Regions from separate parts of the Acetivibrio cellulolyticus CD2 genome, predicted to be linked through region 4. Evidence: riboswitches for the same ligand, from Rfam matches in the RefSeq annotation. Region 4 holds a riboswitch; each other region holds the start of a gene.

Region 1 (8,594 bases), on a different contig from region 4:
ATGACCGCCTTGACCGAAAAGGATTTCACAAGGCAGCCTGTTTTCAATGAAAGAGCAAAGCTTCACAAGGACTTCTTTAAACTGCCATTGCTGCCAACTACTACAATAGGCTCATTTCCTCAGACCGCAGAGGTAAAAGCCAATAGAGCAAAGCTAAAAAAAGGTGAGATTACACAAGCTCAGTATGAAGAGAATGTAAAGAGAAAAATAGAAGAATGCATAGCCCTTCAAGAGGAAATCGGTATTGATGTTTTGGTACATGGCGAATTTGAACGCAATGACATGGTAGAATATTTTGGAGAGCATTTAAATGGCTATTTATTTACCCGTAATGCCTGGGTTCAGTCATATGGCACTCGATGTGTAAAGCCTCCGATAATTTGGGGAGATGTTTCAAGGAGTGAGCCGATAACAGTTGAATACTTAAAGTTTGCACAAAGCTTGACAAAAAAGCCTGTCAAGGGGATGCTCACAGGTCCTGTAACCATTCTGAACTGGTCCTTCCCGCGTGAGGATATTTCGTTAAAAGAAATGGCCTTTCAAATTGCACTGGCAATAAAAGAAGAGGTTTCTGACCTTGAGTCAAATGGCATTAACATAATTCAAATTGATGAGGCTGCACTGAAGGAGAAGCTTCCGATAAGGAGAGCAGACTGGCACAGTGAGTATTTAGACTGGGCAATTCCGGCATTCCGTCTTGTCCATAGTGGTGTTAAAGCAACCACACAAATCCATACACATATGTGCTATAGTGAATTTGTAGAAATTGTTAAAGACATTGATGCCATGGATGCTGATGTTATTTCTTTTGAGGCGTCCCGCTCGAACCTTACAATTATTGATGCGTTAAATAAGAATAATTTTATTACAGCAGTGGGACCTGGTGTTTATGATATACACTCTCCAAGAGTTCCGGAGGTTGAAGAAATAATTAGTGCCATAAATGCCATGCTTGAAAAATTAAAGTCTGATAAACTATGGGTAAATCCTGATTGTGGTTTGAAAACTAGGGGTGTTGATGAAACTATAGCAAGCCTGAAAAATCTTGTGTCTGCTGCAAAAGCCGTAAGAGAAAAATTGGGGAATAAGTAAGTGTACATAGATATAACGAAAGGAAAGATTCAAGAAGATTTGCCGCATGAGGATATTGTTTATCATGAGAAGACTGTTGAAGCTCAAATAAAAGAATCTGTTGCTGAAAATCCGCTATTAAAAAAGATCAGCATGGGTAAAAAAATAATTGCAGTGGAATTAGACCCGCCGATGGATACGGATATTGACTTTTTTGTGAAAAGTGCCATAAAGCTGAAAGAACACGGAGTGGATACGATAACTATAGCAGACTGCCCTGTTGCAAGTGCTAGAGTTGACAGTAGCTTGCTTGCCTGTAAGCTGAAAAGGGAGTTTGATATTACGGTTATACCTCATATGACCTGCCGTGATAGGAATATAAACGCTACAAAAGCACTGCTTTTAGGATTAAATATTGAAGGAGTGAACAATGTGCTAGTGGTAACGGGCGATCCTATTCCGACTGCACAACGTGATGAAGTAAAGGCAATGTTCAGCTTCAATTCAGCAGTGTTAGCAAACTACATAACTAATTTGAATGAAACAACCTTCTCTACTCCCTTTAATATATGTGCAGCTTTAAATGTAAATGCAAGAAATTTTAAGCATCAACTGGATTATGCAAAAAAGAAAATTGAAAGCGGAGTTTCAATGTTTTTGACACAGCCTGTTTTGACCAAACAGGCTGTTGATAATCTTATTTTGGCTAGAAAAGAATTAAAGTGCAGAATTTTAGGAGGAATTATTCCTATTGTAAGTTACAAGAATGCGTGCTTTATGAATAATGAAATATCTGGAATAAGCATATCTGAGGAAATTATTGAAAGCTACAGGGATATTTCCAAAGAAGAGGCCAGTGAGCTTGCTGTCAGGATATCTGTTCAATTTGCAAAAGAGATTGAACCTTTTGTGGATGGTTATTATATTATGACTCCGTTTAAAAGAATTGATATTGTAACAAAAATTATCGGCACATTATTAAGGAAGGGCTGAAATTACTTCGGATTTTTCCACATGGTTGTTCGTTTCGCTAACGCTTGACTGCTCGCCTATGCAACCTAGGCCTGTTTGGGTCAAATAAGGCTTTAAGTGAAATTATAGGTGAAGTCATGTTTTCAGCAGTCCTAAACAACGGAAAGACAACTTAAGTAGGCTTCAAACCTTGATTAATTTGTAAGAACAAGCCATGAAATGGTGCCGTAAGGAGCGGCTATATTTATGGCTTTTATTTTTAAATAGCGAGTCTGGATACGAGGATTTGGGCTATTTTGGTTCCTGCATAATGTGTACTCCAAACTGTTGTCAATACTTATTAGGTAAAGTAAAATATAGAATAATTATATGTTGTAGAAGGAATGAAAAAATGAGTAACAAAATAGCAAGGATTATAAGTGGAAGTATTGCCGAAGAATTGGAGATAGAAACCGGAGATATATTAGTTAGCATAAACGGTACGGAAATCAGAGATATAATAGATTATAAGTTTCTTTTGGCAGATGACTATCTGGAAGTTGAGATAGAAAAGAAAAATGGTGAGCTTTGGACTCTTGAAGTTGAAAAAGAATATGAAGAGGATCTGGGAATAGAATTTGAAAAAGAGATTATGGACGAGGCTCGGAGTTGTCGTAATAATTGCCTTTTCTGTTTTATTGACCAGCTTCCGAAGGGAATGCGTAAAAGCCTGTATTTTAAGGATGATGATTCAAGATTATCTTTTCTTCAAGGGAATTTTGTGACCTTAACGAATATGACTGACGAGGATATTGACAGGATTATCAGGTATAGAATCTGTCCTATAAATATTTCAGTGCATACAACCAATCCTGACCTTAGAATAAAGATGCTAAAAAACAGATTTGCGGGAGATGTATATACAAGACTTCAAAAATTGGCGGCTGCAGGCATTATGATGAACTGTCAAATTGTATTGTGCCCCGGCTACAATAATGGAGAAGAATTGATTAAAACAGTCAATGACTTATATAAGCTGTATCCTTCTGTTGAAAATGTCGCAGCAGTGCCGGTCGGGGTTACCAGACATAGAAAAAATTTAAATGAAATAACCTTATATAATGCTAAAAGTGCTAAAGATGAAATTGATAACGTTAGCGAATTTCAGCAAAAAGCTATAAAGGAGATTGGAACTCCATTCATTAGGCTGGCTGATGAATTTTATGTGATGTCAGGAACTGAAATTCCGGATACTCAATTCTATGGAGAATTTGAACAGATAGAAGACGGGATAGGTATGATCAGATTTTTTAGAGACAGTATCAGTAAAAGTCTAAAATCTCTTAAACTGGAAGGTAAAGGTTCGTTTACTTTGATTACAGGTGTTTCAGCATATAATGAAATACTGTGGGCTGCAAAAGCCATTGAAGAAAGAAATGACAAGGTTAAGATCAGGGTTCATAAAATTATAAATTATTTTTTTGGTGAAACAATTACTGTAGCTGGTTTGCTGACTGGACAGGATATTATGAAACAAATTCAAGTTGATAGTGTTTTAGATTATATAATAATGCCAAGGAATATGTTTAAAGCCGGAGAAAATATAATGCTGGATGACGTTACTACCGATGACCTCGAAAAGCATTTTGGGAAAAAGATATTAATATGTGATTGTACAGGTGAAGATTTAATAGAGCTTATTAATGATCATATTTAATCAGGAGACAGGGAATTACTCCTAATATACTATGCGTTTAATAATAAAATAAATTAAATTAAATTATAAAGGTGTCGGTGATGGAGTTGCATTGAAATCTAAAACCGATATTTATTTGCTAAAAATGGAGTGAAAAATTATGATAGATAAAGAACGTGTGAAAAAAGCTATTACAGAAATTCTTATTGCTATTGGAGAAAACCCGGACAGAGAAGGACTTGTAGAAACACCGGAACGTGTTGCAAATATGTATACAGAAATTTTTGCAGGGCTTTATAATGACCCTAAACAACTGGTAAAAATATTTCATGAGGATAACCATGAAGAAATGGTAATGATAAGAGATATACCATTATATTCTGTTTGTGAACATCATCTTTTACCTTTTGTAGGGGTTGCCCATGTGGCTTATATACCTAGGAATGGTAAGGTCATAGGAATTAGCAAGCTTGCAAGAATTGTAGATATTGTTGCAAAAAAACCGCAACTTCAGGAAAGGATTACAAGAGAAGTTGCTGATATTCTTATGGATACGCTTACTCCACTGGGAGTTGCTGTTGTAGTTGAAGCAGAACATCTATGTATGACAATGAGGGGGATAAAGAAGCCAGGATCTAAAACTATTACATCAGCTCTAAGAGGAAATATAAAAACTGATGCAAGAACCAGATCAGAGTTAATGGCACTTATAAATGGAAAGTAATATCTTTGTGAATCAAAGTTCTCTAATGTAAGATAAAGCTTAAAAATATATTGATAAAACTGAGCCTCTAGTATATTATATAAGTTGGTTGAAAACTAAATATATAAAACAGGTGCCTATACAGTTCTAAATAGGTGAAAAGGAAAGTCGGGTAAAGCCCGCGCGGTCACGCCGCTGTAAAAGTGGAGTTCTCCATTTATGCCACTGGGAAACTGGGAAGGTTTGGAGAATGATGATGCTTGAGCCAGAAGACCTGCCTGTTTTGTTACACCAATTACTCTACGAGCGATAGGGGGTGCTGTGTATGCTTACACTGAATTATTTGTATATACATGACCTCTTGACTATTTAAGTTGAGAGGTTTTTTAATTTGTATAAGAACATAATTATTTGTTAAGAATTAATCAGAATGAAGAGTAAAAATGTTAACATGAATATTGCTAAAAATCAAATACTATTTTAAGTGTTCTCCTAGGCGTATGGCCTTGGAGAAAGGATAGGGGAATCGGGTGCAAATCCCGAACGGAACCGCCGCTGTAAGCACTTAAGCGTATGCTCGTCGATGAAAGTCGGTCACTGGGAAACTGGGAAGGCAGAGCATATGCTGCAGGAGAAATATTCCTATAAGTGTAAGTCAGAAGACCTGCTTGAATTTGACTTACCCACTGATCGGTGGAGGGACTGAATTTTTACAGAAATACGGCTGTAACAATATATAATTGTTATGGCCGTTTTTATATTTTATCCAAATGACTTGAGGAAGGGGGGAATTCGAGAGGTGGAAAAATGGATTGTCTTATGTACTATGATACTTCTGCCCGTAATTATATATGAGGTGAAGCATCGGGACAGGCACAGGCATGTCGGCAGTGCACATGAACACCGGCACGGTATCAGACATAAACACGGAGCGTTGATTTCCATTGATTATTTCGCTTATTCCTCTAAAATCAGACAATGGAATGCCACATTAAAGGTCATTCTATCAATATTGACAATTATTTTGTGCATACTACTGAACAATGTTTATGTTTCAATTGTTGTGATTTTTTCAATGGCCTATCTGGTCATTAAGGTTGGTGGACTTGGGTTCCATGATTATTTGTCAATACTGACTGTACCACTGGCATTTATTCTGCTCAGCATTCTGGCCATTGTTGTTGATTTTTCTGGTCAGCCTGTGGGTGAATACCGCTTGTATTTCGGATTGGGTTATCTATATACCACGAAGGCAATGCTTAAGGGCGGTGTTTTTCTGATGCTTAAGATCATTGCGGCAATTAGTGCTCTGCAGTTGATGATTTTGACAACCCCATCCTCTGAAATTATTTCTGTAATGAGGAAAACACGTTTGCCAAATGATTTTATTGATCTGATGAATATGATATACCGGTATATTTTTATTTTGCTGGATGTATTCGCCAGGATGAAAAACGCAGCAGAATCCCGTTTGGGATATCGTGATTTTAGAACCTCTTGTTATACGTTTGGCAACGGCGCGAGCAATATGCTCGTCTTATCGTTGAAAAAGGCAGATGCTTATTATGACGCGATGGAGGCCAGATGCTATGATGGAGAGTTGAGGTTCCTTGAGGAAGATAAAAAAGCGGAAATCAAGCTGATTATTTTGGCGACGGTATATATAATGTATTTGCTTCTGCTGTGGTACCTGACAAGATAAACGGAGGACTTTTATGAAGAATACAGTTTTAAAAGTGGAGAATCTCCACTATGTATATGGGAATGGAAAGGCCGCACTGGAAGGTGTCAGCGTTGAAATATACGAAGGTGAGAAAATTGCCGTCATCGGGGCTAATGGTTCAGGAAAATCTACATTTTTCCTGAATATTAACGGTGTCTATGCCCCAACGCACGGAAACATCATTTTTAGGGGGATTCCCGTCAGCAAAAAGAATTTGAACGAGCTGCGTAAAAACGTCGGAATAGTCTTTCAAGATGCGGACAACCAGATTATTGCTTCAACGGTCCGGGCGGAAGTGAGCTTCGGTCCGATGAATTTAAAGCTTCCGAAGGAGGTAGTGATAAATCAGGTAAACAAAGCACTGGCCTATATGAACCTCTCGGGGTTCGAGGATCGACCGCCGCACTATTTGAGCGGAGGGGAAAAGAAACGTGTAAGTATTGCCGATATTGTGGCGATGGAACCAGAGGTGATGATTTTTGACGAACCGACATCATCACTGGACCCCATGAACGCCATGATGCTGGAGGAAGTTTTGCAAAAGTTGGGGGGTGAGGATAAGACCGTAATGATTTCCACCCATGATGTGGATTTCACTTATAGGTGGGCTGAACGCGTTCTTGTTTTCTGTAGCGGGAAAATCATTGCCGACGGAACGCCGCTTGAGATATTTTGTAATTCGGAGATTTTAAAACAGGCAAATTTGAAAAAGCCAGTCATGCTGGATGTCTATGATATGCTTGTGAGAAAAAAGATTCTACCAGACACGCAGGCATATCCAAAAAAAACGCAGGAATTAAAAGATGTATTGGACAATAACTATTTGATTTCAGATGATTTGAGCTAAAATTACAAACAAGGAGGATTATATGAAAAATAATAAAAAGATTATGATTACTATTTCTGTTGCCATTGCAATTATTTTTGGGATCATACCAACCGGTAGTGCAATGCACATCATGGAGGGCTACTTACCTCCAAAGTTCTGTATTATGTGGGGTGTTTTATCTATCCCGTTTTTGGTAGCGGGTTGGTTTTCCATTAAGAAAACCTTAACAGAACATCGTAAATCAATTACGATTCTTGCCATGGCCGGAGCATTTGTTTTTGTTATTTCGTCTCTAAAGATTCCATCTGTAACGGGAAGCTGTTCACATATGACAGGAACGGGGTTAGGTGCAATCTTATTCGGTGCAAGTGCTACCAGTATCTTAGGGCTTATTGTGCTGATCTTTCAGGCTATCCTACTCGCACATGGAGGTCTCACAAGCCTTGGTGCCAATACGTTTTCCATGGGCATAGCGGGTCCGCTTGTTTCGCTCGGTATCTACAAGCTGTGCAAAGCACTGAAGGTCAACAAATTTGTTGGGGTTTTCCTCGCAGCGTTTATCGGTGATCTATTCACCTACTGTGTCACCAGCGTTCAGCTGGCACTCGCCTATCCGTCAGCTCAGGGTGGCGTCGCTGCTTCAGTGGTTAAATTCCTGACGGTTTTTGCACCGACACAGTTGCCTCTTGCTATCGTTGAAGGCATTTTGACTGTTCTTATCATAATGGGTCTTGAAACGTACGCAAAGTCAGAGTTAACAGATATTGGATTTGCAAAGGAGGCGTGAGAAAATGAAAAATAAGAGAAGCACAGTTATTATTTTATTAGTCATTGTAATATTGATTGCACTGGTGCCGTTATTCACCTTAAAGGGTGCACAGTTTGGCGGATCTGACTCCGCAGGCAGCGATATGGTCAACCAGATTACAGGTGGTGAATATAAGCCTTGGTTTACGCCTCTTATGGAAACATGGATCGGAGGAGAGCTGCCGAGCGAAATGGAAAGCTTCTTCTTCTGTGTCCAAACAGGAATTGGCGTTGGTATAATCGCTTTCTTGATGGGAAGATTTGTAGAAAGAAAAAAGAAGGAAGATGAGAATACAGCAAGATAAAGATTTTATGCTGCTTTGTTGGGAGAGAGTATGAGCATATCACAAAAGGATATAAAAGACAAAAGTGTTGACAGCGAAAAACAAAGAGAATATATGGTTAAGTCAGGGAAAAAACTACGGTTGGGATATACTACCGGAAGTTGTGCTGCTGCGGCTGCAAAGGCTAGTGCTATTATGTTGCTGGAAAAGCGTGAAGTCAAACAAGTCAAATTGCTACTTCCGAATGGGGGAGAGCTTGACCTGGAAATTGGAGATATTGTAATCAATGACAAAGCCGCAAGTTGTTGTGTTATAAAGGATGCTGGAGATGACCCTGACATAACTGATGGGATTAAAATATATGCAAAAGTAAGAAAAACCCAAAGCAACATAATTATTGATGGAGGGGTTGGTGTCGGTAAAGTAACTGGGGCAGGCTTACCATGCAAAGTAGGTGAAGCAGCCATCAACCCCGGGCCTAAAAAAATGATAGCAACGGCTCTTTTAGAAGTTGCTCAACTGTATGGATA
Region 2 (6,897 bases), on a different contig from region 4:
TATATACATTCGCACAATAAGTGCGGTAAAATAATAAAAGAACACATGTTCTGTCAGCGAATAACTTTAGTGTTTATTTAGAGATTGTGAAATATGAGGTGGGTAAATGTTTGAAGTGAATAATATGATAGCTGAAGTATGTGGAACATATCAGCTTGAAAACTAGATGGCAAAGCGTATCGTAATGCCAAAGAACTTCTTAAAGTATATTCAAAAGTGGTTTGGAGCTTAAATTAAAATGTTGAAGATTTAAAAGAAGAAAATAAATCATTTTAATAAAACAAATGTTAATAGGTAAATTCATGGAGGTAAACTATGCGAAAAGAAAGTAAAGTAATGAGGCAATGTACACTTTTTTACAGCGACTTAAATATTGACCGGTCGACAGTTTTACATAAAACAAAATTACTTTTAGAAATATATCGTCCTGTTGTTTGGTCTACTCAAAATCGGTTTAATCAAGTATCTGAAAATGCTGCATGCTACTATAGCAAAAATTTAGAACAGGCATTGGAGTATCTTGAAAATTTTGCACCTGAAATTGAAAGGGATAAGTTTAATCAAAAGGTATACTCTTTTTTTGAAACACATTGGCTGATATCAATAATAGATTCTGCAATGAGTAAAATATTTCAGTATCCTGATAATGGCAAACTGTATCATGAAATACTGGTTAAACAGTACATGACTGTTATTAAGTATTCGGAGCAAGAAATGTTGGAACTATTACATATGGAGCGGAGCACTTATTATGATAAAAAAAGAGAAGCTATTGACCTTTTTGCAATTTGTTTATGGGGCTATACCATTCCAGCAATGAAAGGAATAATTGATGGTCAAGAAGTTGAAGGTATTCCAAGCTTTTTCTATCAATCCTCAAACCCCGACTAAATCCCAACTATGCCCCGAGCCTATTCCTACTGATTTCAAATATACAAGCTGATATACTGGCTATGCTGGTGGATTGTGTTATAAATTGAACAGTATCAACTATCCTCAAATTCTATAAGGGTTTGGGGATTTTTTTATGCATTAATTCAAAGTAAATATGTGGCAAATGAGGCTGGATGCGATTGATTTCACTTCCGGTCTTTTTTTATGCCTGAAATCAGGAGTCGGCAATATGAAAAGATGGGAGCCATACAACAACCATTATCCGTGATTTCCAAGTTTTGTTTATCAGCTATCGAGACAAAATTTTGGAGGTTTTAAGATGGATAATGAAAAGAAGTTTTATTTAAGAGTAGGCCAAATTGTAGAAGAAGTGTCGGAGGAAATCTATAAAGAGTACTACAAAATGCAAAGGAGAGAGCGATATTTAGAAGAACGGGATTTAGCACACGGAAAGTTCTTATATTCGCAGTTTGATAATGTTTATGAAGATGTTTTAGGAGAAGAGCTGCTTAAAGACAGCACTAGAGAAAATGTATGTGATTCTGTAGTTACAAAGGTAATGATAGAAAAACTGAGAAAAAGCCTGGAGCTTCTTAATAAGGAGGAAATAGGGTTAATAATCAACTTATTTTATATGGGCAAAAGTCAACGCCAATTTTCAAGAGAGATCGGTATTCCGGTGATGACGATAAATAGTAGAAAAGAAAGTATTTTAAAGAAGCTTAGAAAATATATGGGCACTAAATAATTACCACAGATAGAATAATGAGGAATTAGATATTTTAAATTGCAAATTGACACAATATATTGTATATGATAATATTTAAACAACAAAATATTGAAGTGATACTGGTGCTGTACATAAAGTACGGCTTAAAAGAGAAACAGGTGAAAATCCTGTACGGTCCCGCCGCTGTAATGGGGAGAATTTTCACAGAGTCCACTGGAGTTATCCGGGAAGGAGTGGAAATTCTATGAACCAGAGTCAGAAGACCTGCCTGTATTATGCACTGCAACTCTACGGACGATAGGGGGGTAAGAAGCTAAAAATAAATTATGTATCGATAGCCTCTTGACACTTTGTCTGGAGGCTTTAATATTCAGCTCTTTCGAAGAAAATGAAAGAGGCAAAAACATTAAACGTAGATTAGAAAGAAGGATGGGTATATATGATAACAAAAATAAAAAAACGCGATGGAAGAGAAGTGCCATTTAATATTGAGAAGATTGCCAATGCTATATTCAAAGCTGCAAGTGCCACAGGAGGACATGATTATGAATCTGCACTCTCGCTAGCAGAAAAAGTTGTTGATTCTATTGAAAAGGAAATGGATAAAAAGGTTCCTTCTGTGGAGGAAATCCAGGATTCAGTTGAGAAAGTTCTGATAGATACTGGCCACGTCCGTACTGCAAAGGCGTTTATCCTATATAGGGCAGATAGGACTCGTGTCCGCGAAATGAATACCCGCCTTATGAAGATTTATGAGGACTTAACCTTCAAGGAAGCAAAAGATAATGATATGAAGCGTGAAAATGCAAACATAGACGGAGATACTGCCATGGGAACGATGCTTAAGTACGGTTCTGAGGGTGCAAAGCAGTTTTATGAAATGTATGTGCTCAAGCCCGAGCATTCTTTGGCACATAAAGAGGGAGATATACATATTCATGACATGGACTTTTTGACGTTGACCACAACCTGCTGCCAGATTGATATAGATAAGCTGTTTCAAAATGGATTTTGTACTGGGCATGGGTATTTGAGGGAGCCAAACGACATTCAGAGTTATTCTGCCCTTGCCTGCATAGCAATACAGTCAAACCAGAATGACCAGCATGGAGGCCAAAGCATACCGAATTTTGATTACAATATGGCCCCTGGAGTATCAAAAACATACATTAAGCTTTACAGGCAAAACCTTGCGAAAGCACTTAGACTTCTTGCAAACATTGATGATGCTGCTAAAAAGGTGAGAACCATATGTGAAACTATCAAGGAAAGGCATGGTATGGTTCCTTCGATAAGCAATCTTGAGAAATATAGTGAGTATGAAGCTGAATTGCTGGCCGAGCTGGTCAAAGATGAGGATATAATTAAAAAGGCACATTCCTTTGCTGTCGAGAGTGCCGAAATAGAGACTGACAGGAGTACATACCAAGCGATGGAGGCTTTTGTGCATAACCTCAATACCATGCACAGCAGGGCAGGAGCACAGATACCCTTCAGCTCAATTAACTATGGTATGGATACATCCCCCGAAGGTAGGCTGGTGATTAAAAATCTGCTGTTGGCAACAGAAGCAGGACTTGGAAATGGAGAGACACCTATTTTTCCTATTCACATATTTAAGGTCAAAGAAGGCATAAATTACAATCCAGGCGAGCCTAACTACGATTTATTTAAATTAGCATGTAGGGTCAGTGCTAAAAGGCTTTTTCCCAATTTCTCCTTTATTGACGCACCTTTCAACCTGAAATATTACAAACCTGGGCATCCAGAAACAGAGATAGCCTATATGGGTTGCCGTACACGTGTTATGGGAAATGTATATGATCCTTCAAGGGAAATTATAAATGGGAGAGGCAATTTAAGTTTTACTACAATTAATCTGCCAAGAATAGCACTAAAGGCTAAAGGAAGTAAAAGTGATTTCCTTATGGAACTTGATAGCAAAATTGACCTTGTAATTAACCAGCTTCTCGAAAGATTTGAAATACAGGCACAAAAAAAGGTTAAGAACTTCCCGTTTCTTATGGGACAGGGGATATGGATAGACTCAGACCAGCTAGGGCCAGAAGATGAAGTAAGAGAGGTTCTAAAACACGGCACCTTGTCAATGGGCTTTATTGGGCTTGCGGAGTGCCTTAAAGCTCTATGCGGCAAGCATCATGGAGAATCAAAAGAGGCCCAGTCACTTGGGCTTGAGATAATAACGCATATGAGAAAACGTATGGATGAAGCAAGTCAGAAATATATGATGAATTTTACGCTTCTTGCAACTCCGGCAGAAGGCCTTTCAGGTCGTTTTATTAAAATGGACAAGGAAATTTTCGGAGAAATTGAAGGTATTACTGACAAGGAGTATTATACAAACAGTTTTCACATACCTGTGTATTATGAAATTGGTATGTTTGATAAAATACGTCTTGAAGCACCGTACCATGAGCTTACAAATGCAGGTCACATTACATACGTTGAGATGGATGGAGATCCGTTACAAAACTTAGAGGCGTTTGAGAAGGTGGTTCGTTGTATGAAAGAGTCAGGTATTGGTTTTGGTGCAATCAATCACCCTGTAGACCGTGACCCACTTTGCGGATACACAGGAATTATCGGTGATGAATGCCCATCATGTGGAAGGGTAGAAGGCGACGAAAAATTTGAGAGGATAAGAAGGATTACCGGTTACCTTGTAGGAACCTTAGAACGCTTTAATGATGCGAAAAAAGCCGAGGTAAGGGACCGTGTAAAGCATTCTTGACAAAATGAATTATCATAACAATAGCTAAGAAATAAGTTACTACTCTGAATAACGAAAAAATTTGATATTCTGGTGATATCAATATAAAATGTTTTTCGTTATTCCTTAGTAAGCGAGGAGAAAATATGGTTGGAAAAATCAGAATTGCCGGAATAGTAAAGGAATCCATTGTTGATGGACCAGGAATAAGGTATGTTGTGTTTGCACAAGGTTGTAAACACAACTGCCCTGGTTGTCATAATCCCGAAACTCATTCTTTTAATGGGGGCATTCTTGTAGAAATTGAAGATTTGATACAGCAAATGAAGCAAAATCCTCTTATTGATGGTATCACCCTAAGTGGAGGTGATCCGTTCGAACAGGCAGAAGGTTTCGGAGAGCTGGCAATAAGGGCTAAAGAGCAAGGGTATAGTGTTATGACTTATACAGGATATACATTTGAGTATATACTGAAAAATATGGAGTCAGTAGAGGGCTGGAGGAAACTCCTTACTAATACAGATATTCTTGTGGATGGCAGATTTGATATAGACAAAAAGAGTCTGGAGTTAAAACATAGAGGATCATACAATCAAAGGATAATTGATGTTAAGCAATCAATTGATTTGACTGATGCAATGTACTACTCTGGAAATGTTTGTGAAGCAGCACCTATTGTGCAATTGCAGCCGGAGTATTAAAAAAATAGGTGTTTATTATTAGAGTAAAGCCTAAATTGTACAAATGAGGTGTACATAAATGACGTTACAGCAGTTGAAATATGCAATAGAAATTGCTAAATGGGGTTCGATAAACATTGCCGCAAAAAAACTATTTATTACTCAGCCCAGTCTCTCCAATGCAATCAGAGAGCTTGAAGAGGAACTGAACATTGTTGTTTTTGAACGTACCAACAGAGGGATAAGTGTTACTGCTGATGGAGTTGAGTTCTTAGGCTATGCAAGACAGGTTATTGAACAGACAGAATTGCTAGAAAAGAGATACTTTAACGCAAAGCCATCACCTCAGCACTTTTCTGTATCGACTCAACATTATGCCTTTGCGGTAAATGCGTTTGTAGACTTGATTAAAGAATACAGTATTGATGAGTATGAATTCAATCTAAGGGAGACAAAAACATATGAAATTATTGAGGATGTTAAAAACCTCCGAAGTGAAATAGGGATTTTATACATCAATGATTTCAATTCAAAGGTTTTAAATAAACTGTTTAAAGAAAACAAACTAAAATTTACAGAGCTGTTTATTGCAAAACCACATGTTTTTATAAGCACAAGTAATCCGCTTTCTAGCCGCAAAAAAGTTACACTTGGGGATTTGGAAGAATACCCGTATTTGTCCTTTGAACAAGGTGAATATAATTCCTTCTATTTCTCAGAAGAGATTTTAAGCACACTTTCCCATAAGAAAAGCATAAGGGTGAGTGATAGGGCGACACTTTTCAACTTGCTGATCGGATTAAACGGCTATACTATTTCAACTGGAGTTATAAGCTCAGACTTGAACGGAACGGATATCATTGCTGTACCTTTAGATATTGACGATCGTATTACAATAGGCTGGATTTCACACAGTAACGTGGCATTAAGCCAGCTTGCCACAAAATACATTGAGGCACTTTACAAAGCGATTCAAGGTATTTACTGACGTTTGCTATAGATTTTTCCTATAATGGGCTATAGTATTTTGGAGTTACTCTATAGGATATATCCTTTGATATAATTGTTTTTAATAATTATGAAAGGATATGATGAAATGAGAAGTTCAATTATTGGTTATCCGCGAATAGGCAAACAGCGTGAGCTGAAATTTAGTATAGAGGGTTATTTTAAAGGAGCTGTGTTCTTAGAAAAGCTTAAGGAAGATGCTTGGAAAATAAGGCGTGAGCAATGGGCTGCATTAGCTGACAGTGGACTTGATTTTATCCCCTCCAATGACTTTTCTTTTTATGATGGAATGCTGGATATGGCGGCTTCATTAAATGCAATTCCAGAAAGCTACAAAGCACTGGAGCTTGACAGCCTGAATACATATTTTGCAATGGCCAGAGGGTATCAAGGAGAAAAGGGCGACGTAAAGGCACTTCCAATGAAAAAGTGGTTTAACACAAATTATCACTATATTGTTCCTGCAATTGATGATGATACTCAAATCAAGCTCAATGGGGAGGACATTTTTGCATATTACAGTGAGGCCCTTGATGCTGGTATTAAAACAAAGCCTGTAATTATTGGGCCCTTTACCTTTCTTAAATTGGCAGATTACAAAGGAAAGAAAAAGCTTAAGGATTTTGTAGCAGATACAGTTACGGCTTACTGTGAAATTATCACAAGGCTGAATGAATTAGGTGCAGAATGGATTCAAATCGATGAGCCAATTTTAGTCACTGATTTAAATGTAGCAGATGTAGAGACATTTACAGCTATCTATACTGAATTATTAAAGCATAAGCATGACCTTAAGGTGTTAATTCAAACATACTTCGGGGATGTCAGGGATTGTTACCGTGAAATCATCTCTT
Region 3 (8,594 bases), on a different contig from region 4:
TACATAAACATCTTTAGGACCTGAAAGATAATTATCGCTTCTTAAGAAACCATAGCCATCAGGTAATACTTCTAAAACACCTTCTACAGGATCATCGCTTTCAATTTTCTCAAACCCGTTTGCTTGCGGAGCATTTTCATTTTCTTTTCTCTGTTCCTGATATTTGAATGGTGGTTTAGGTCTGGCGTTTTCATTTTCCTGCGGCATTTCTTTAACTGGTTTTGCCTCAAACTCAACTTTCTGTGGTACTTCTACCTTTTCTTCCTTCTTGGCATTATCGTTAATAATAGTTTCTACTTTTTTTGGTGCTTCTGATTTGACAACATTATCTTGTTTAATTACATCATCTTTCTTAATTATGATGTCTTGCTTTTCTTGCTTTTCTTGCTTTTCTTGCTTTTCTTGCTTTTCTTGTTTTTCTTGTTTTTCTTCCTTTATAACATTATCCTTTTTTGCCTCTGTATCTAGCTTTATATTTTCTTCTTTAATATCAAGCTCAACTTCAGGCTCAATCTTTTCTTCAGAAAATTTGTTAGCCTTTGGCCTTCCGCGTTTTGACTTTCTCAGAACTACAGGAGAATCATCTGTGTCTGCAACATTTTCATCTTGCTTGACTTCAATTTGTTTTTCTATGCCTTTTGAATTTTCAACGTCCTCACCTGCAAAATCCACATTATTAGCTTCAGAGGCATTTACAGAATCCTGATCACTTACAGGCATAGCTCCAATTATTTCCCCGTTGCCAGATTTATATATTATTTCGATAAGTTCATTTTTTTTGTATTTGGATAAATTTTTTAGTCCCATCATCTTTGCTATATAGCGCAAATCCTCAAGCGTTTTATCCATAAGATTAATACCTTCCATGTTGCACCACCTTAAAATATAGATTATATATAATTCCACTATTTGGGAGTTCATTCGTTTAGATAACAATCAGTAAAACCTTTATTACAGGAAAGGTTAATACTTCGAGAAGATTCGTAGATTAACTCATAAACAATAGTTATTATATCAATACCCCTAATACTTGTCAATCATAATTTTTACAGTTAAGTAATTTTTATGAACTTCAAAATGTGCAATGTATTGATTATATTGGAGTTTTTAAAAATAAATATTTCATTATTGATGTGAGTTCCAGAATTAACCCTTTTCAACTGTTTAAGGCTCCCCAAAATCGTTATTTTAAAGCTATTATATATTATAATTTAGATTTCACAGAATTATTAAAATATCACTTTTTTCTAATAAGAGACTCAAAAGGCAAATTTCCCAAACCAAGACCCTCATCCAATAATAATATCTGTTTTACTTTTAAGTTTTCCCTTAAATGTTCATTGGTAGAGGCATATAATATTTTGCTGGCAGGGCACTTTTTGCACCTTAAATAAATTTTATCAGATAGCAATAATAATTCAATATCATCATTACCACATTCGCAAAATAAATTACCTTTTTCCGCAATATCATGTATTAAATTGAGCGAATCAAACATAACTTGAGTATTTGTAAAGTAGCTGTCATATCCCAACATATTTATTAATTCGTCAAATTCTTTTTCCAGATTGTCAATTCTTTTTCTAACATCCTTGTCGCTCCCAATAAAGCACTGCTGTATACCTGTCTTTGGGCAATAGAATATACTTACGTCCGGTTTTATGAAGTCTTTTCTCTCTAAAATGTAAACATGGCTCGTCCCACACCCAATACATGGTATAGCAATTTTATAGCTATCGGTGTTTTCTTTGCTTATAACCAGCATTGACCCATTGCAGCGGCAATTAAAAGCTGCTTCTCTTCCAAATGATAATTCAAAAAGTGTAATATTAACGAACTCAAATGTACCACAGGATGAGCATTTATAAGCAATGGTTGTACTGGCATCAATTATCATTATTCCCACCTCTATATAATATAATTCGTGCAGGGAATAAAAAAATCCTCCTTTTCCTCACTGATTTTGTAAAATTAAAAATCCTAATTTTAAAATAAAGGGGTTACTACAGTTTCTCTTACACGAGCTTTTTTAAAACAAAAGACAATTCTAAGTATAGCCACATTAGATTATGGTAAAACATATATGTAATATTTTACTGGAACTAAATTATATAATTTTATATAATTAATAAAAAACTACCTAAAAGTTGAAAGGATGTTATTTGTCATGCATAAATATCTCAAATCATCTGCTCTGGTTTTGTTATACTTATCAATCTATTTTGGAGTCCAGATCCTTGTAACTATTATATTTACAGTAATAAAAACAATTGAATTCTTCGCAAACCATTCAGCAGATCTGTCTATTACAAATGATGCTTTAATGGCTGTACAGCAAGATGTACTTGGCAATACAACTTTAATTGTGATAATTTCCATATTCGTTTCACTACCATTATATACCTTAGCTTCCAAAATTACAAAGGAAAGTTTTATAAAGATTTGCAGTTTTAATAGAATACGTGCCACTGATTCGGCATTAAGCTTAATTACAGGGCTGTCTTTAGCTGTATTTATCATGTTAGTTCTATCATACATAGACTCAATCTATCCTTTAGATAAAATACCTGGCAGCTATGATAATCTAATGGAAAATATAATGGGCGGAAACTTCTATGTTACCTTTTTAGCCGTTGGTATACTGGCTCCTATTATGGAAGAAATAATATTCAGAGGTTTTATTTTGAATGAGCTCAGAAAAATTATGCCTGCTGCAGCAGCAATAATTGTGCAGGCAGTTTTGTTTGGAGTAATACATTTTAATATTGTGCAAAGCTCCTATGCCTTTGTGACGGGAGTAGTTCTGGGTATTGTTTTCGTAGCTACCAAATCCCTGTTTGCTCCAATAATAATACATTTATCATTTAATACCCTTAACGTAATATTGAGTGAAATAACTATAAACCAACAATTAGAACAATACAGCCTGATTATACTAGTCGCTAGCTTTCTGATCTCTTTATCGTCAATATATATTCTATGGGTGAAACAAAAAAACATAAATGGCATTGAGTAATCTCTCAATGCCATTTATGTTGGAGCTGGTGGACGGAATCGAACCCCCGACCTATTGATTACAAGTCAATTGCTCTACCTGCTGAGCTACACCAGCATTTTTACTATATATCGTTCAGGTTCTGTTTGTTTCGCCCTGACACTTTGATAGTATAACAGCAGAATTTATTCATGTCAACACTTTTTGTTAAGAAAATTTGCCCAGCTTTTTACCAGGTATTCTCTTAGGTATTAATGGCTTATACAGTCATATTCCGGAATAAAATAAAACAGCTCTTACTTATCGCAAGAGCTGTTTTATTTAAATTTATGGTGGGCACTATAGGGCTCGAACCTATGACCCCCTGCTTGTAAGGCAGGTGCTCCCCCAGCTGAGCTAAGCGCCCATAAATTTATCACCTAACAGGCAAGTCCTATTATAGCACTAATTACTTAAACAAGTCAATTATATTTTTTTGGAAATTCAAAATTATTAAAATTAAAGTTCCCGGGGCGTTTAGCCCCATTCAACTTTAGAACCCTTTGCTTTAAAGTAATTAAATAAAAATTCTGCTGGAAATTTAAATATTGATGTCTAATAATGTATAGTTTTCAAAAATCATCGCATCATTTATTTTATAATTTACAGGCTCTTTGAACAAAGGGCCATCATATACAAATGTATGGTATTCTCCGTTTTCACCACACATATCTGCACCTGATTCTTTTATTTTATTAACTGTCTCCCTTGTCAACAAACTACCTATAAACTCTGGGGATAGTTTTTTGTTATCAACTACTTTTATTATAGCTTTAAAACCGCTATCAATAAACTCGTATACAAGACTTTCCCTGCTCTCATTCCAAAGCGGAAAATAAGCTTCTATCCCAGCAGCATCACACCTGTCTGTGCACCATGTACGATGTACCTCAAGGTCTATATCACCAAATACACAAACTTCAGCACCGCATTCTTTTGCTTTTTTTAGCGCATTTTCGAAATTAGCGGCATATTCATCCCCTGAAGTCCTAACAAGATTTATTGGAATCCCAATAGAATCCCGAATTTTCATAAGCAATTCATCTGGTACCCCGTGAAACCACGAAACTTTGGCATCTATATTATAAGTCGTAATTAACTCTAAGGGTACCATTCCCTGTTTTATAGCCCTCCATATAGCAAGCATGCTATCTTTTCCGCCACTAAATGACGCAACAAATTTACTTGTATTTTTGCTCATCTGGTCCCCCACATTTTTAATGATTCTTGCATATAACTTTTTATATCCATATGATAAATTTCTTCTAACAATCTCCCATCTGTAAACATATGCGCATCTCCATATAGTGCACCCTTCCCGTCAGCGAGCAGCAATATCTTATCTGCAAAATGCATTGCAAGGTTTATATCATGAAGTACGCCAATTACCGAATGACCGTCCTTTTTTGCCCACTGCTTCAAATATTCTACAAGCTCAATCTGAAACTTCAAATCAAGATGATTTGTCGGTTCGTCCAGTAAAATCAAGCTAGGTTCCTGAGCTAAAGCTTTTGCAAGGAATACTCTCTGAAGTTGTCCACCTGATAGAGTATCTATTTGCCTGTCTTTTAAGTCTATAACTCCGACTTTTTCAAGACAATCAAGTACAAAATCACTGTCAGTTTTTGTTGGCCCTCCAAATATTCCCCCTTTCATATGGAGATACCTCCCCAGCATAACAGTCTCAAATACTGTATATGAGAAATATATTGCCTCGTTCTGCCTTAAAATAGCTATCTTTGAAGCAATTTGTGATCTTTTCATTTTGTTTAGAGGAATACCGGACAGAAAAATTTTGCCTTCACTTTTAATGAGACCTGCAATAGCCTTAAGAAGTGTAGTTTTGCCACAGCCATTAGGGCCAATTATGCAAATTTTTTCACCTTCTCTCACGTCGAAAGATACTCCCTTTAGAACTTCAGTTTCCTCATATCCACATCTGACATTTTCAAGCTTTAACACATTTTATCTCCTCTTTCTCCCCGAAAAATATATGTATGCAAAAAATGGTGCACCAATTAGCGCTGTTACCGCACCAACCGGGAGCTCCGATGGAGAAATTATTGTTCTCGCTATAAGGTCGGCACATACCATAAATGTACCTCCAAATAGTGCCGAAAGCGGAATAACAACCCGATGACTCGAACCGAATAATTTCCTGACAATATGGGGAGCTACAAGATCTATAAATCCGATTATGCCTGTAAAAGAAACTGCACAGCCAGTCAATGCCGACACCAACACGAGCAGAATCCATTTCACTTTAGTAGTTTCAACCCCTGCAGCTTTTGCATGCTCTTCACCGAAAGTCAAAATATCCAATTCCCTTACAAAAAACATTGTCACAATTATCAGCACTATGGCAACCGGCAAAAATAAAATCACATATCTCCAATCTTTCTGTGAGAAACTGCCAAATTGCCACATTATAAGTCTCTGGGCATCTTCCCTGTTCAGCGAAGATATTATTGTAAGCATTGCATTTACAAATAGTGTAAACACCATTCCTGTAAGAATAATAGTATTCGTTTCCATATTTCTATCCACACCAGCAGCAAATCCCATAGCACCTAAAACGGTCAGCAAGCCGCAAATCAGCCCAACTGTCGGAAGAGTGAAAAGCCCAAGCATAGGAATCGTAATGCCTGTTATCATGACAATACCTGCACCAAGGGCAGCACCTGATGAAACACCCAGCGTGTATGATGAAGCAAGTGGATTTTTTAGTGTTGATTGCATTATAGCACCACTGACCGCCAAAGCTGCACCTACCCCAAATGCCATCAGCACTCTTGGAATACGTATATCCCAAATAATAGATGCTGTGATTTTATCGATATTAACAGCCCCACTTGCACCTAACACCTTATTTGTAATTACCGCAAGAATTTCATAAAATGGAATCATAGCGCTGCCTATGGCAACACCCAATATGCAAATAATAATACTTACTACTAATGCTAAAATTATCTTTAATTTCATATTCTTAATATTTGTCGGGATATATTGCCTTTGCAATTTCCTTCATAGCCTTTACGATATTTTGATTTGGCAGCGAACTTGCAGAATTGTCAATGTAATAAACATCTCCGTTCTTCAATGCCTTCATGTTTTCCCATCCTTTTCTTGCCTTAATTTCTTTAACTGGTTCCTTCATATAATTTACATTCGTCAGAATAATATCCGGGTTTTTAGAAACAACAGCTTCGTTGCTCACACTTATCCAGCTTTTCTGATCTGCAAATACATTTTTTGCTCCAACAAGTTCTATAATCTCATTTAAGAAAACTTCCGAACCAAAGCTGTACATATTTGGATCGGCTGCTATTTCAAAATAAACAGTCTTTTTATTATCAATGCTCTTACCCACTTGTGCTATGTTAGCTATTTCCATTTCCATGTTTTCAATTATTTCCTTACCTTTTGCAGAAGTTCCAGTCGCATCTGCGATGAACTTTATATCCGATTTGATTGCCTCAATTGAATTGCTCGTAGGAATTACTACAACACACAAACCTGCATCCTTTAATGCCTTGAACGGTTCTTTTGTACTATCAACCTCACTCATTCCGGAAGTCAAAACCATATCTGGTTTTAAGCTCATCATTTTTTCCAGATCCGGTGCCATCATATCAAATTCAGAAATTCCCTCTTTCAACCCACTGATACCTTTTGCATTTTTATCTATAGCGATTATTTTATCACCTAGTCCAAGTTCTACAATTGTTTCAGTGATGGCCGGTGCCATCGAAATAATTCTATTTACATTCTTCGGAACTACTATATCGTTTCCTGCCGGATCCTTTGTCGGCAAAGTACCGGAAGCGTTGGCAACATTACTTTCCGGCTCAGTTACATTTCTATCTGGAGTATTTGGGTTTTTGCTGCATGATATAAAGCTAAATGCCAAAACAGCAGCTGTTAATAACAATAATATTTTTTTCATTTTTCATTTTTCCTTTCAACACAAAAATTAAACCTCCTGACCAAAGATCAAGAGGTTATGGATATACTAATTTAAATAGCAACACGCCAGCACCCCCTATCGCTCGTAGAGAAATTTGTGCAATGAAATAGGCAGGTCTTCTGACTTAGGTTCAACGATACTGAAGCCTTCCCAGTTTCCCAGTGGCATCTTTTCCAGCATCTCCCCTTTACAGCGGCGGGACCGTACAGGACTTTCACCTGTTTCCCTTTTAATTCGGCTATCAAACCGAAACCAATTATCATCATATTCAACTTTCATAAGCATAACATTTTATAAACAATAATTCAATCCAAAAAATACAGATTATTTCAAAATGCAAGAGCTAGTTCCGATATTCAAAAATAAAGTAAATCATCTAAATTTATTAAAAAAATTATTTATCACTCTCTTTAGCAATCATTTCAACCAGCTTTTCACCGGAAATGTCTTCAGAGACATCTATGCGATTTAAACCATAAAGAGTATAAGGATTGCCCTTTTGAATTTTGCTTACTTTATTGCCAATAACCACAGTGGCTCTATAGCCTAAATCTTTATAAATCTGCTCTGATAAAATGTTGGACAAGCCATATGGATAAGTAAAAACTGTTGGACTTATTTTTAAATTTTCTTCCATACTTTTTACTTCCATTTCATTATCCTTCACAAGAACATTGCAGTAATCTTTAGTAGTTTCATTAGATATTATATCACTACCTCTTCGAGGATACTTATCGGTACTCTCATGCAAATTATAGCTGTGGCTTTGAATATCTATCACACCGGATTGTAACATTTCAAGGGCTTCCTGGTAATTAAAATGTGGTAAAATAGGTTCATTGGAATTTATTCTCTTGTCTCTCCCAACTGACCAACCAATAATGCTTATTGTTGCTTTCATATTTAGTTCCTTAAGAATAGGAAAAGCATAGTCATAGTTACTTTTATAACCATCATCAAAAGTTATTGCAATAGGCTTTTCCGGTAATTTTGCAACTCCATCAACGTATGATATCAAATCTTTGACAAATATAGCTGTATATCCTGCTCTTTTTATTTCCTCCATGTCATTTCTAAATTTTGAAATAGAAACAGTTGCTGAGTTTTTAGACTCATTATCCTTTACAATGTGATGATACATAAGAATAGGAACCTTAACCGTTTCAGTATTTTTTTCAGATAATAAACAGCTTGTAAAGCCATTATTGGGTGTTAGGATTTTGTTGCACAATTCATTAGCATTGTCCTTTGTCATATAAACTCCAAAGTTTTCAGGATAATAAATATCTTTATCATTAAAGATTTTACCCAGCATCATCTGACCTGCTAGATTTCTGAAGTGAACAGAATCATAGAAATAGCGGGGATCCTTACTAATTTCATTATAGCCAGAGAAATTCCAAAAATCAGTTATTCTACTCAGTCTAATCCAGTAATCCTTTACTTTTTCGAGGTTAAATGCATGAAGCTCTGAATCATAGTTAGGAGAGCTTATCACTTTTAAATTAATATCTTTTGCTTTACAATAGTCACTAATCCTTTGAATTGATTCCAAGCATTTATCTGCCTTACTGGTCTGAAATTTATCATAAT
Region 4 (8,594 bases):
GAAGCTTTTTAATTCTTTCATTGTTGTCTGCAAATACCTTTAATACCTCTTCCTCGGTAACCGGAGCAATGTCGTCACGACCTTCCAGACCCGCATCATAATCAGTTATTAAAGATATGTTTGCATAACAGATACCCATTTCTCTAGCTAAATAACATTCGGGATACTGTGTCATGTTTATAACTTCCCAGCCCATCTTATTAAACCAACGGCTTTCGGCTACTGTAGAGAATCTAGGACCCTGTATTACTACTACTGTTCCTTTTTCATGTATTGTTATTCCGAGGTCTTTTCCGGCTTGAATGGCCAATTTTCTGAGTTCAGGGCAATATGGGTGAGCCGGACTTGGATGCTTTGTCTCAGGACCGTCAAAAAATGTATCCTTACGGCCAGACGTTCTGTCTACAAATTGATCGCACACAACAAAGTCTCCTGGCTTTATTTCAGCCTGAAGGCTTCCTGAAGCTGTAGGTGCTAAAATCTTTTTTACCCCCAGTTGTTTCATAGCATAAATATTTGCTCTGTATGGTATCATATGGGGTGGAAGATGATGTTTTTTGCCGTGGCGTGGCAAAAATGCTATTTTCTTTCCTTCAAAGGTTGCAATTGCAAATTTGTCACTGGGTTTTCCATAAGGTGTATCAATTTCAACTTCTTCTACGTTTTCCAAAAAAGAATAAAAGCCCGAACCGCCAAAAACTCCTATATCGACATTGTATTCCATGATAAACCTCCTATAAAAATTGATGTTTTGTATAAAGATAATGATGTGAAGATTATAACTTCCACTGTTGTTTTTTCTTTAGTATTATTTGATACCAAATAGTCACTTTGAAAAAGTGGAAATAATATTTTTCACTTTCCTTAATTATATTATAAATATTTTTAGTTTCAATTAATTTAAGCATTATTTTGAAATTTTATAACTTGATTGTGTATAAATAATTATGCTTAAGGAGGATACTAGAGATGGATAACATGCAAATGGAATTTTTTAAAAAAATGCTTATGACTCAAGGCAAGGACGTTGAAGGTACGATAAACTCAATGAAAGAACATGGAATTGGAGAGCAGGAGGGGGATGAACCTGACGAACTGTCAAGCTATGATAATCATCCCGCGGAACTTGGAACAGCTCTCTTTGAAGCAGAAATAAACAACGCGCTTAAAGTTCATGAGGAACATTTATTAAAGGATATACATGATGCTTTAGGAAGAATATATGATGGAACTTATGGAAAATGTGCTTTTTGCGGAAAGGAAATTGACAGGGAAAGACTTGAAGCGCTGCCCTATACAAGATTATGTATAGGGTGTGAGACGAGCAAGGCGGTAACCATGGAAAATTTGGACAGACAGAGGCCGGTAGAGGAATTGATATGGGATGCACCACTTGGAAGAAAGTACCTCAATAAAAGAGAAGATGATGAATTTGAAGGCCTTGATCAATTTTTTGATCTTGTTAAATATGGGTCTTCGGATACACCACAGGATATGGGCGGCTACCATGATTATGAAGAGTTTTATACCAATGAAATAGACAGGCAGGGAATTGTAGATGATATGGATAGAGTATCGAATGAAGCTTATAAAAGACAACTTCCCGATTAGAAAAGGAGGTGATTTTATTGGGTGAAAAGGATATATTCATTGAAATTAATAGACTTCTAGAGGATCAAGGTATGGATTTAAGGATAAATGACATGGACGAATTGACAGATTTTCTGGAAGAATATGAGGCGGATGAAAGCGAAGCCAGTGAAGTTTATGAAGAAATTCGCGAATTATATGATCAACTTCTTATGGGAGCAGGTATGTGGTAGGAAGTAAAAAGCAAAAGGCTGAAAAGTGATATTAAATACTTTTCAGCCTTTTTCCATTTCAATAAGTACTACATTGTTCCACTGAATTGGTTTTTAACCTGTGTTATATCATTTGGATTTGCTGGTTGTGCAGGTTGGTAAAAACCTTTTTGTTCCGCCAATTTAAATAAGTCATACTGGAATGTTTCGCAGTTATTTCTGATCTGCTGTATAGCTTGACGGAGCTGTGGATTTTGGGTTTGAGTAATTACGTTTGCATACCCTGTAACGCTGCTGTTAATCTGTGATAATAGGTCATTCACCATTTCTTTTTCTTGCATATTTAATTCCTCCTTAGCTTAAGAATGACAATAATTGTTGTTTAGTGTTTCTTGCATCTTGTGCGGATTTTTGAAACATCTGCTTTATCTGCGGATCTGTGGCTTGTTGAGCATAAGTGTCCAGTTTTTTAGCTGATGTTTCATGAGACCCTATAAGGTGTCTCAAATTTTGAAGTTCCTGTTGGTTTAATTGGTTCATAGATAATCTCCTCCTTATCAGATCGTAGTACTTTTCAAATTCTCAAGCACCATAGTTATTTTCTTTAAATCAACAAAAAATATACAGAAAATATTTAAACAGAAAATAATATTTTCGTCATTTGCTTCACAAAATTCGTCAGATAGGCTATTCCAAAAATCAGAAGTTATATTTTAAGTGGATTGATTTTTTGACATATTAATATATAATAGTTACTACATAGTAAAATACGGGAGATACATAATAATGAATGAAAGCAATAAAATCAAGTATTTTGAGTATATTCCGTCAAAACCAAATGAGAGTATGATTCTTACAAGGCTTGGTTATCAGAAGACCACTACAGTTTTTAGTGATGAATATAAAGAAAAGCTAAATGAGATTATAAAGTCAGGTATTTTACTCTGCAATACCAAGGGTGTTTTCGGAAGATATGAGATTATCGAAAAAAGCGAGAAATATGTGAAGCTGGAAAATGGCGTGGTTTTTGAAAGCGCTAGTCTGGCAAAACTTTTAAATAAAAGTATTGAGGTTGTTTTGATGGCCTCTACTGTTGGTAAGGAGATCACAGATAAAATACATTTTGAAGTTGAAAGCGGAGATGCTTCGCTTGGCGTTATCCTGGATTCTGTAGCATCACAGACTGCGGATGCGGCGCTTAACTGGATGGTTGACTTCATAAATAAATTGATAAGAAGAGAAGGAAAAAGCCTTACCAGGACAAGGTACAGCCCGGGATATGGAGATCTTCCGTTAATAAATCAAAAAAAGATTTTTGACACTTTAGGTCTGGAGAAGCTTGGACTTAATATTACTGAAAGATATATGCTGCTACCTGAAAAATCTGTAATTGCAATAGCTGGAATAGAAGGGATTGATTCTGATGAATAAGATACAATTTTTAGATTATTTAAAAGAGAATATAATGGTTCTTGATGGAGCTACGGGAACTGAACTTCAAAAGAGGGGAATGCCTAAAGGAACATGTCCTGAAAAATGGGCAATTGAAAACCCTGAGGTTATTGTAAACGTGCAAAGGGATTATATAAAAGCAGGATCTAATGCTGTATATACATGCACTTTTGGGGGCAATAGAATAAAACTTGCAGAGTTCGGGCTGGGTGACCAGACTGTAGAGATAAATACAAAGCTGGCAAGACTGGCCAGGGAAGCTGTTGGAGATAACGGTTTTGTTGTAGGAGACCTTGCTCCAACAGGACGTTTTGTCAGACCTTTTGGAGATATGCCTTTTGAGGAGTGTGTTGAAGCATACAAGGAACAGGTTAAAGGCCTTTTAGAAGGTGGAGTGGATTTCTTTGTCATTGAGACTATGATGGATATACAGGAGGCGAGAGCTGCGCTTCTGGCAGTTAAGGAAAGCTGCGATCTGCCCGTATGTGTAAGTATGACGTTTGATGAAAACGGACAGACGCTGACAGGTACGGACCCAATAACTGCATTAATAACTTTGCAAAGTCTTGGCGCTGATGCTGTAGGCTGCAATTGCTCAACCGGTCCTAAAGACATGATTAAGATCATTAAAGCAATGAAGCCCTATGCAAAGGTTCCATTGTTGGCAAAACCAAATGCCGGACTGCCAAAGCTGATTGATGGTAAAACTGTTTTTGATATGGGGCCGGAAGAATACGGGACATATGTAGAAGAGTTTCTTAATAGCGGAGTTAACCTTCTTGGTGGATGCTGTGGCACTTCGCCTTTGTATATTGAGCAGATACGTAAAAACATAAATGGTGCAAAGCCTATTGAAATTATAGCAGAAAAAATAAGTGCGGTTACATCTGCAAGAAGAACAGTTTTTACAGGATTTGGTGAGCCAACTGTTGTGGTAGGTGAAAGAATTAATCCTACCGGCAAGAAGAAGCTTCAGGAAGAGCTAAGGGATGGAAAAACCTCTGAGGTCAGGAGGTTTGCAGTAGAGCAGTTGGAAAAAGGTGCAAATGTACTTGATGTCAATGTTGGGATGCCAGCGATAGACGAGAGGGAGACAATGGTTAAAATAGTCGAGCTTCTTGTGCCTATGGTTGATGCCCCGCTGTGCCTTGATTCATCTTCGCCGGAAGTACTTGAAGCTGCTCTTAGAATATATCCCGGCAGGGCTTTGATCAATTCGATATCTGCTGAAAAAGCAAAATTGGAAAAGCTATTGCCTGTAGCTGCAAAGTATGGAGCTATGTTTATCCTTCTTCCGTTAAGTGATGAAGGAGTACCTGCAACTGCCGAGGAAAGATATGAGGTTATTAACAGGGTATATGATATAGCTTCGAAGTATGGATATGGAAAGAACGATATAGTAGTGGATGGTCTCGTTATGACGGTTTCTTCGGATCAGAAGGCTGCCATTGAGACTTTAAAGGTAATAGATTGGTGTACGAACACTTTCGGATGCGGTACTATTTTAGGCCTTTCAAATGTATCATTTGGCTTACCGGAAAGGAACTGGGTAAACAGTGCTTTTCTTGCTATGGCGATGGGAAGAGGACTAACAATGGCTATAATGAACCCTTCAAGTGATATTCTTATGAGTATCAAAATGGCGGGAGACGTTCTTACGGCAAAAGACAAAAACAGCTTAAGATATATTGAGTATTTCGGCAAAAGTTCTCAAACCAAACCTGCTGAAGCTGTAAAAAAGGCAGAACAAAGCTCAAATCAGAAGATTTACGAGGCTGTTGTAAGAGGAGACAGGGAAAATGTAAGAGCTTATATAGAAGCAGGACTAAAAGAAGGACTAGAACCTTCATATGTGGTAGATAGTTGCTTGATTCCGGCTATCACTCATGTTGGTGACCTCTATGACAAAAAGGAATATTTTTTACCACAGCTTATTCAAAGTGCTGAGACTATGAAGGAAGCTTTCGGATATATTGAGCCTATGCTTAAGAAAGACTGCAATGGAGAAAATGCTAAAGCCGGAATTGTTATTGCAACTGTTAAGGGTGATATACACGACATTGGTAAGAACATTGTAGGGTTGATGTTAAAGAACTATGGATTTGAAGTTTATGACCTTGGAAAGGACGTTACAGCTGAAGACATAATAAGTGCTGCAAAAGAGAAAAATGTACGTATAATCGGGTTATCAGCTCTGATGACTACAACAATGATGGAGATGAAAACAGTAATAGAACTGGCTAAAAAAGAAGGCTTAAGTACAAAGTTTATGGTGGGTGGAGCTGTTGTAACCGACAGCTTTGCGAAAGAAATAGGGGCGGACGGCTATTCGGAAGATGCTTATAGTGCTGTAAAGCTTGCCAATAAACTTTTGGAATGCAATAAATAATTCTGTTGAATTCTTGGTAAAGACATATTTTTTCTATATTGAACGCACAAAAAGTTTACATCAGAAATTGTGCGTTCAATATTTTACTCCTTGCTTTTTGATTTTGGAATAATTCTTGCTTTCTTCAATGAATAAAAATCTATGGGGCATTTAGCCCCTATCGATTTTAGGACATTTGTTTCGCAAATTCCTTGAATAAAAAATATAATTTTTCAAAAAATAATTTCAAACGTTGACACTATATATTGTGTGTGGTAAAATTAGCTATAACAAAATATAGTTAAAACATAGGTGACCAAAAACATTTGGTTGAAAAGGGAAGCAGGTGAGATTCCTGTGCGGTCCCGCCGCTGTAATGAGGAGTTGTTTCATTGATACCACTGGTTGAGCAACATTAACTGGGAAGGGATGAAACACCGATGATTCTAAGTCAGAAGACCTGCCTTTGTACCACGCCTTTAACTCTACGGATGATAGGGGGTGTATGGATTCGATTTTCAAATTGGCCTTAATCAAGGCTTTTCAAGTTTTCATATCTTATTATCTATTTTGGGGATAAAAGCGTATTTTTGTGAAACCAGTATCATTTAGTACACTTGATTTCATTGTGTTTAATATAAATTGTCCCAGCTACACCAGAAAAATAAAAATAGGAGATGTTCTAATGATTAAAACAATTATTAAAAGGAACGGAAGAGAAGAAAAATTTCAGCCGGAGAAAATTACATGGGCAATTTTCAAGGCTGCATCAGCATGTGGAGGAGACGATTTTACTAAAGCGGAAGGCATTTGCAGGCAGGTTATGGATTTGGCTGAGCTTACATATAAAGATACGACACCAACAGTAGAAGAAATACAGGATACTGTTGAGAAGGTTTTAATAGAAAACGGTCATGCTAAAACAGCGAAGGCTTTTATATTATACAGGGAAAAGAGAAAAAGTGCCAGGGATCTTAATGCTCTTGTAGGAGCAACAATAGATATGTTTTCGGACTATCTTGGAGACAGGGATTGGAATATAAAAGAGAATGCCAATACCCAGAAAAGTGTCAATGGCCTTAATAACTATGTAAGAGAGACCTTTACCAAAAAGTACTGGCTGCATGAGATATACCCTTCTGAAGTCCGGGAAGCACACGAAAATGGTGACTGCCATATTCATGATCTGGGCTTTTTCGGTCCGTATTGTGCCGGGTGGGACTTAAGACAGCTTTTACTTGATGGATTCGGCGGGGTTGAAGGAAAAGTAGAGAGCAAACCGGCCAAGCATCTAAGGTCGTTTTTAGGCCAAATCGTAAACTCGACTTTCACTACACAGGGTGAAACAGCCGGGGCTCAAGCATGGTCCAGCATTGATACGTATTGTGCGCCATTTATACGTTATGATAATATGACCTATGATCAGGTAAGACAGTGCCTTCAAGAATTTATATTTAATATAAATGTTCCTACAAGAGTAGGGTTTCAGTGTCCTTTTTCCAATTTGACCTTTGATATAACTGTGCCATCCACACTCAAAGATGAACCGGTTATAATTGGAGGAAGTTACATGGATGAAAGTTACAAGGATTTTCAGAAGGAAATGGACATTTTCAACAGGGCATTTTGTGATGTAATGTTAGAGGGAGATTCAAAGGGCAGAGTATTTACTTTCCCGATTCCTACTATTAATATCACAAAAAGTTTTGACTGGAACAATCCTGTAGTTGATGAATTTATGAAAATAACTTGCAAATACGGCATTCCTTACTTTGCAAATTATGTAAATTCGGATCTTTCTCCGGAAGATGCTGTTTCAATGTGCTGCCGTCTGAGACTTGATACGACTGAACTGAGGAAAAGGGGCGGAGGTTTGTTTGGAAGTAATCCGCTTACAGGTTCGGTAGGAGTCTTTACAATAAACCTTGCTAGAATCGGATACCTTTCAAAGTCAGAAAGTGAGTTTAAAGCAAGGCTATGGAAGATTGCAAATATAGGAAAGACATCTTTGGAGATTAAAAGAAAAATTATAGAACAGCAATCGGAAAAAGGCTTGTACCCTTATTCCACGCATTATTTAAGACATGTTAAGCAAAGAACAGATGAATTTTGGTACAACCATTTCAATACAATCGGTATTATTGGGATGAATGAAGCACTGTTGAATTTTATGAATAAGGATATAACTACAAAAGAAGGTCAGGCGTTTTCAATTGAAATAATGAATTACCTTAGAGAAGTACTTGTAGATTTCCAAAATGAGACCGGGCATTTTTACAATCTCGAAGCTACTCCGGCAGAAGGTACTTCTTACAGACTTGCTCAACTTGACAAAAAGAAGTATCCAAACATTATCACAGCCGGAAAAGATACGCCATACTATACAAATTCGACGCAGCTTCCGGTTGAATATACTGATGACATATTTGAAGCATTAGAACTCCAGGATGAACTCCAATCGCTCTATACAGGCGGAACAGTCCAGCATTTGTATCTTGGCGAAAGCATAGAGGATATTGAAGTTTGCAAAAAGCTTATTCAAAAGGTATTTGTAAATTATAAAATGCCATATATATCTATAACACCAACATTCAGTATATGCGCAGACCATGGTTATATAAAAGGTGAGCATTATACCTGCCCTGAATGTGGAGCAAATACGGAAGTATGGTCAAGGGTAACAGGATATTTAAGGCCTGTAGCTAACTTTAACATCGGAAAGAAAGAAGAATATACAGGTAGAAAGAAATTTGTATTGGCGGAGAAGATATCATGAGAATAGCCGGATTACAAAAGAATTCCTTTGTAGATTATCCGGGTAAGATGTGTGCTGTTCTTTTTACTCCCGGCTGCAATATGGATTGTTTCTATTGCCATAATAGGGCTTTGGTAGAAGGTGGACATGAAAATATAACTGATGCAGACGAAGTTTTATCATTTTTAGAAAAAAGAAAGGGGTTCCTTGAAGGAGT

What was found. A riboswitch is a leader RNA that binds a small molecule or an ion and turns the genes downstream of it on or off. The one in region 4 is predicted to bind cobalamin.
Region 1: it holds a riboswitch for cobalamin, as region 4 does, so the genes downstream of both, cbiQ (cobalt ECF transporter T component CbiQ) here and ACECE_RS0225890 (ribonucleoside triphosphate reductase) in region 4, are expected to answer to the same signal.
Region 2: it holds a riboswitch for cobalamin, as region 4 does, so the genes downstream of both, ACECE_RS0217450 (anaerobic ribonucleoside triphosphate reductase) here and ACECE_RS0225890 (ribonucleoside triphosphate reductase) in region 4, are expected to answer to the same signal.
Region 3: it holds a riboswitch for cobalamin, as region 4 does, so the genes downstream of both, ACECE_RS0211045 (ABC transporter substrate-binding protein) here and ACECE_RS0225890 (ribonucleoside triphosphate reductase) in region 4, are expected to answer to the same signal.

The regions. Positions count from the first base shown of each region.
Region 1 covers NZ_JH556658.1:374,315-382,908, forward strand. Annotated here, with positions in the region: gene metE (5-methyltetrahydropteroyltriglutamate--homocysteine S-methyltransferase) at 1-1,092, shown strand, start outside; gene ACECE_RS0217470 (methylenetetrahydrofolate reductase) at 1,093-2,064, shown strand; gene ACECE_RS0217475 (DUF512 domain-containing protein) at 2,435-3,739, shown strand; gene folE (GTP cyclohydrolase I FolE) at 3,879-4,442, shown strand; cobalamin riboswitch at 4,536-4,717, shown strand; cobalamin riboswitch at 4,887-5,107, shown strand; gene cbiQ (cobalt ECF transporter T component CbiQ) at 5,221-6,123, shown strand; gene ACECE_RS0217490 (energy-coupling factor ABC transporter ATP-binding protein) at 6,137-6,991, shown strand; gene ACECE_RS0217495 (energy-coupling factor ABC transporter permease) at 7,014-7,760, shown strand; gene ACECE_RS0217500 (energy-coupling factor ABC transporter substrate-binding protein) at 7,765-8,085, shown strand; gene cbiD (cobalt-precorrin-5B (C(1))-methyltransferase CbiD) at 8,116-8,594, shown strand, end outside.
Region 2 covers NZ_JH556658.1:366,990-373,886, forward strand. Annotated here, with positions in the region: gene ACECE_RS0217440 (hypothetical protein) at 316-891, shown strand; gene ACECE_RS0217445 (sigma-70 RNA polymerase sigma factor region 4 domain-containing protein) at 1,214-1,642, shown strand; cobalamin riboswitch at 1,728-1,910, shown strand; gene ACECE_RS0217450 (anaerobic ribonucleoside triphosphate reductase) at 2,064-4,376, shown strand; gene nrdG (anaerobic ribonucleoside-triphosphate reductase activating protein) at 4,502-5,056, shown strand; gene ACECE_RS0217460 (LysR family transcriptional regulator) at 5,115-6,023, shown strand; gene metE (5-methyltetrahydropteroyltriglutamate--homocysteine S-methyltransferase) at 6,132-6,897, shown strand, end outside.
Region 3 covers NZ_JH556653.1:2,049,888-2,058,481, forward strand. Annotated here, with positions in the region: gene rho (transcription termination factor Rho) at 1-867, opposite strand, end outside; gene ACECE_RS0211010 (hypothetical protein) at 1,238-1,897, opposite strand; gene ACECE_RS32590 (hypothetical protein) at 2,218-2,538, opposite strand; gene ACECE_RS32595 (CPBP family intramembrane glutamic endopeptidase) at 2,588-3,016, shown strand; tRNA gene ACECE_RS0211020 (tRNA-Thr) at 3,037-3,112, opposite strand; tRNA gene ACECE_RS0211025 (tRNA-Val) at 3,326-3,401, opposite strand; gene ACECE_RS0211030 (Dph6-related ATP pyrophosphatase) at 3,576-4,235, opposite strand; gene ACECE_RS0211035 (ABC transporter ATP-binding protein) at 4,232-4,996, opposite strand; gene ACECE_RS0211040 (FecCD family ABC transporter permease) at 5,000-6,016, opposite strand; gene ACECE_RS0211045 (ABC transporter substrate-binding protein) at 6,021-6,980, opposite strand; cobalamin riboswitch at 7,094-7,273, opposite strand; gene ACECE_RS0211055 (polysaccharide deacetylase family protein) at 7,396-8,594, opposite strand, start outside.
Region 4 covers NZ_JH556659.1:1,328,224-1,336,817, forward strand. Annotated here, with positions in the region: gene ACECE_RS0225855 (S-methyl-5'-thioadenosine phosphorylase) at 1-724, opposite strand, end outside; gene ACECE_RS0225860 (TraR/DksA C4-type zinc finger protein) at 970-1,611, shown strand; gene ACECE_RS0225865 (hypothetical protein) at 1,620-1,823, shown strand; gene ACECE_RS0225870 (spore coat protein) at 1,892-2,143, opposite strand; gene ACECE_RS0225875 (hypothetical protein) at 2,157-2,342, opposite strand; gene ACECE_RS0225880 (vitamin B12 dependent-methionine synthase activation domain-containing protein) at 2,589-3,233, shown strand; gene ACECE_RS0225885 (homocysteine S-methyltransferase family protein) at 3,226-5,643, shown strand; cobalamin riboswitch at 5,916-6,104, shown strand; gene ACECE_RS0225890 (ribonucleoside triphosphate reductase) at 6,308-8,398, shown strand; gene ACECE_RS0225895 (anaerobic ribonucleoside-triphosphate reductase activating protein) at 8,395-8,594, shown strand, end outside.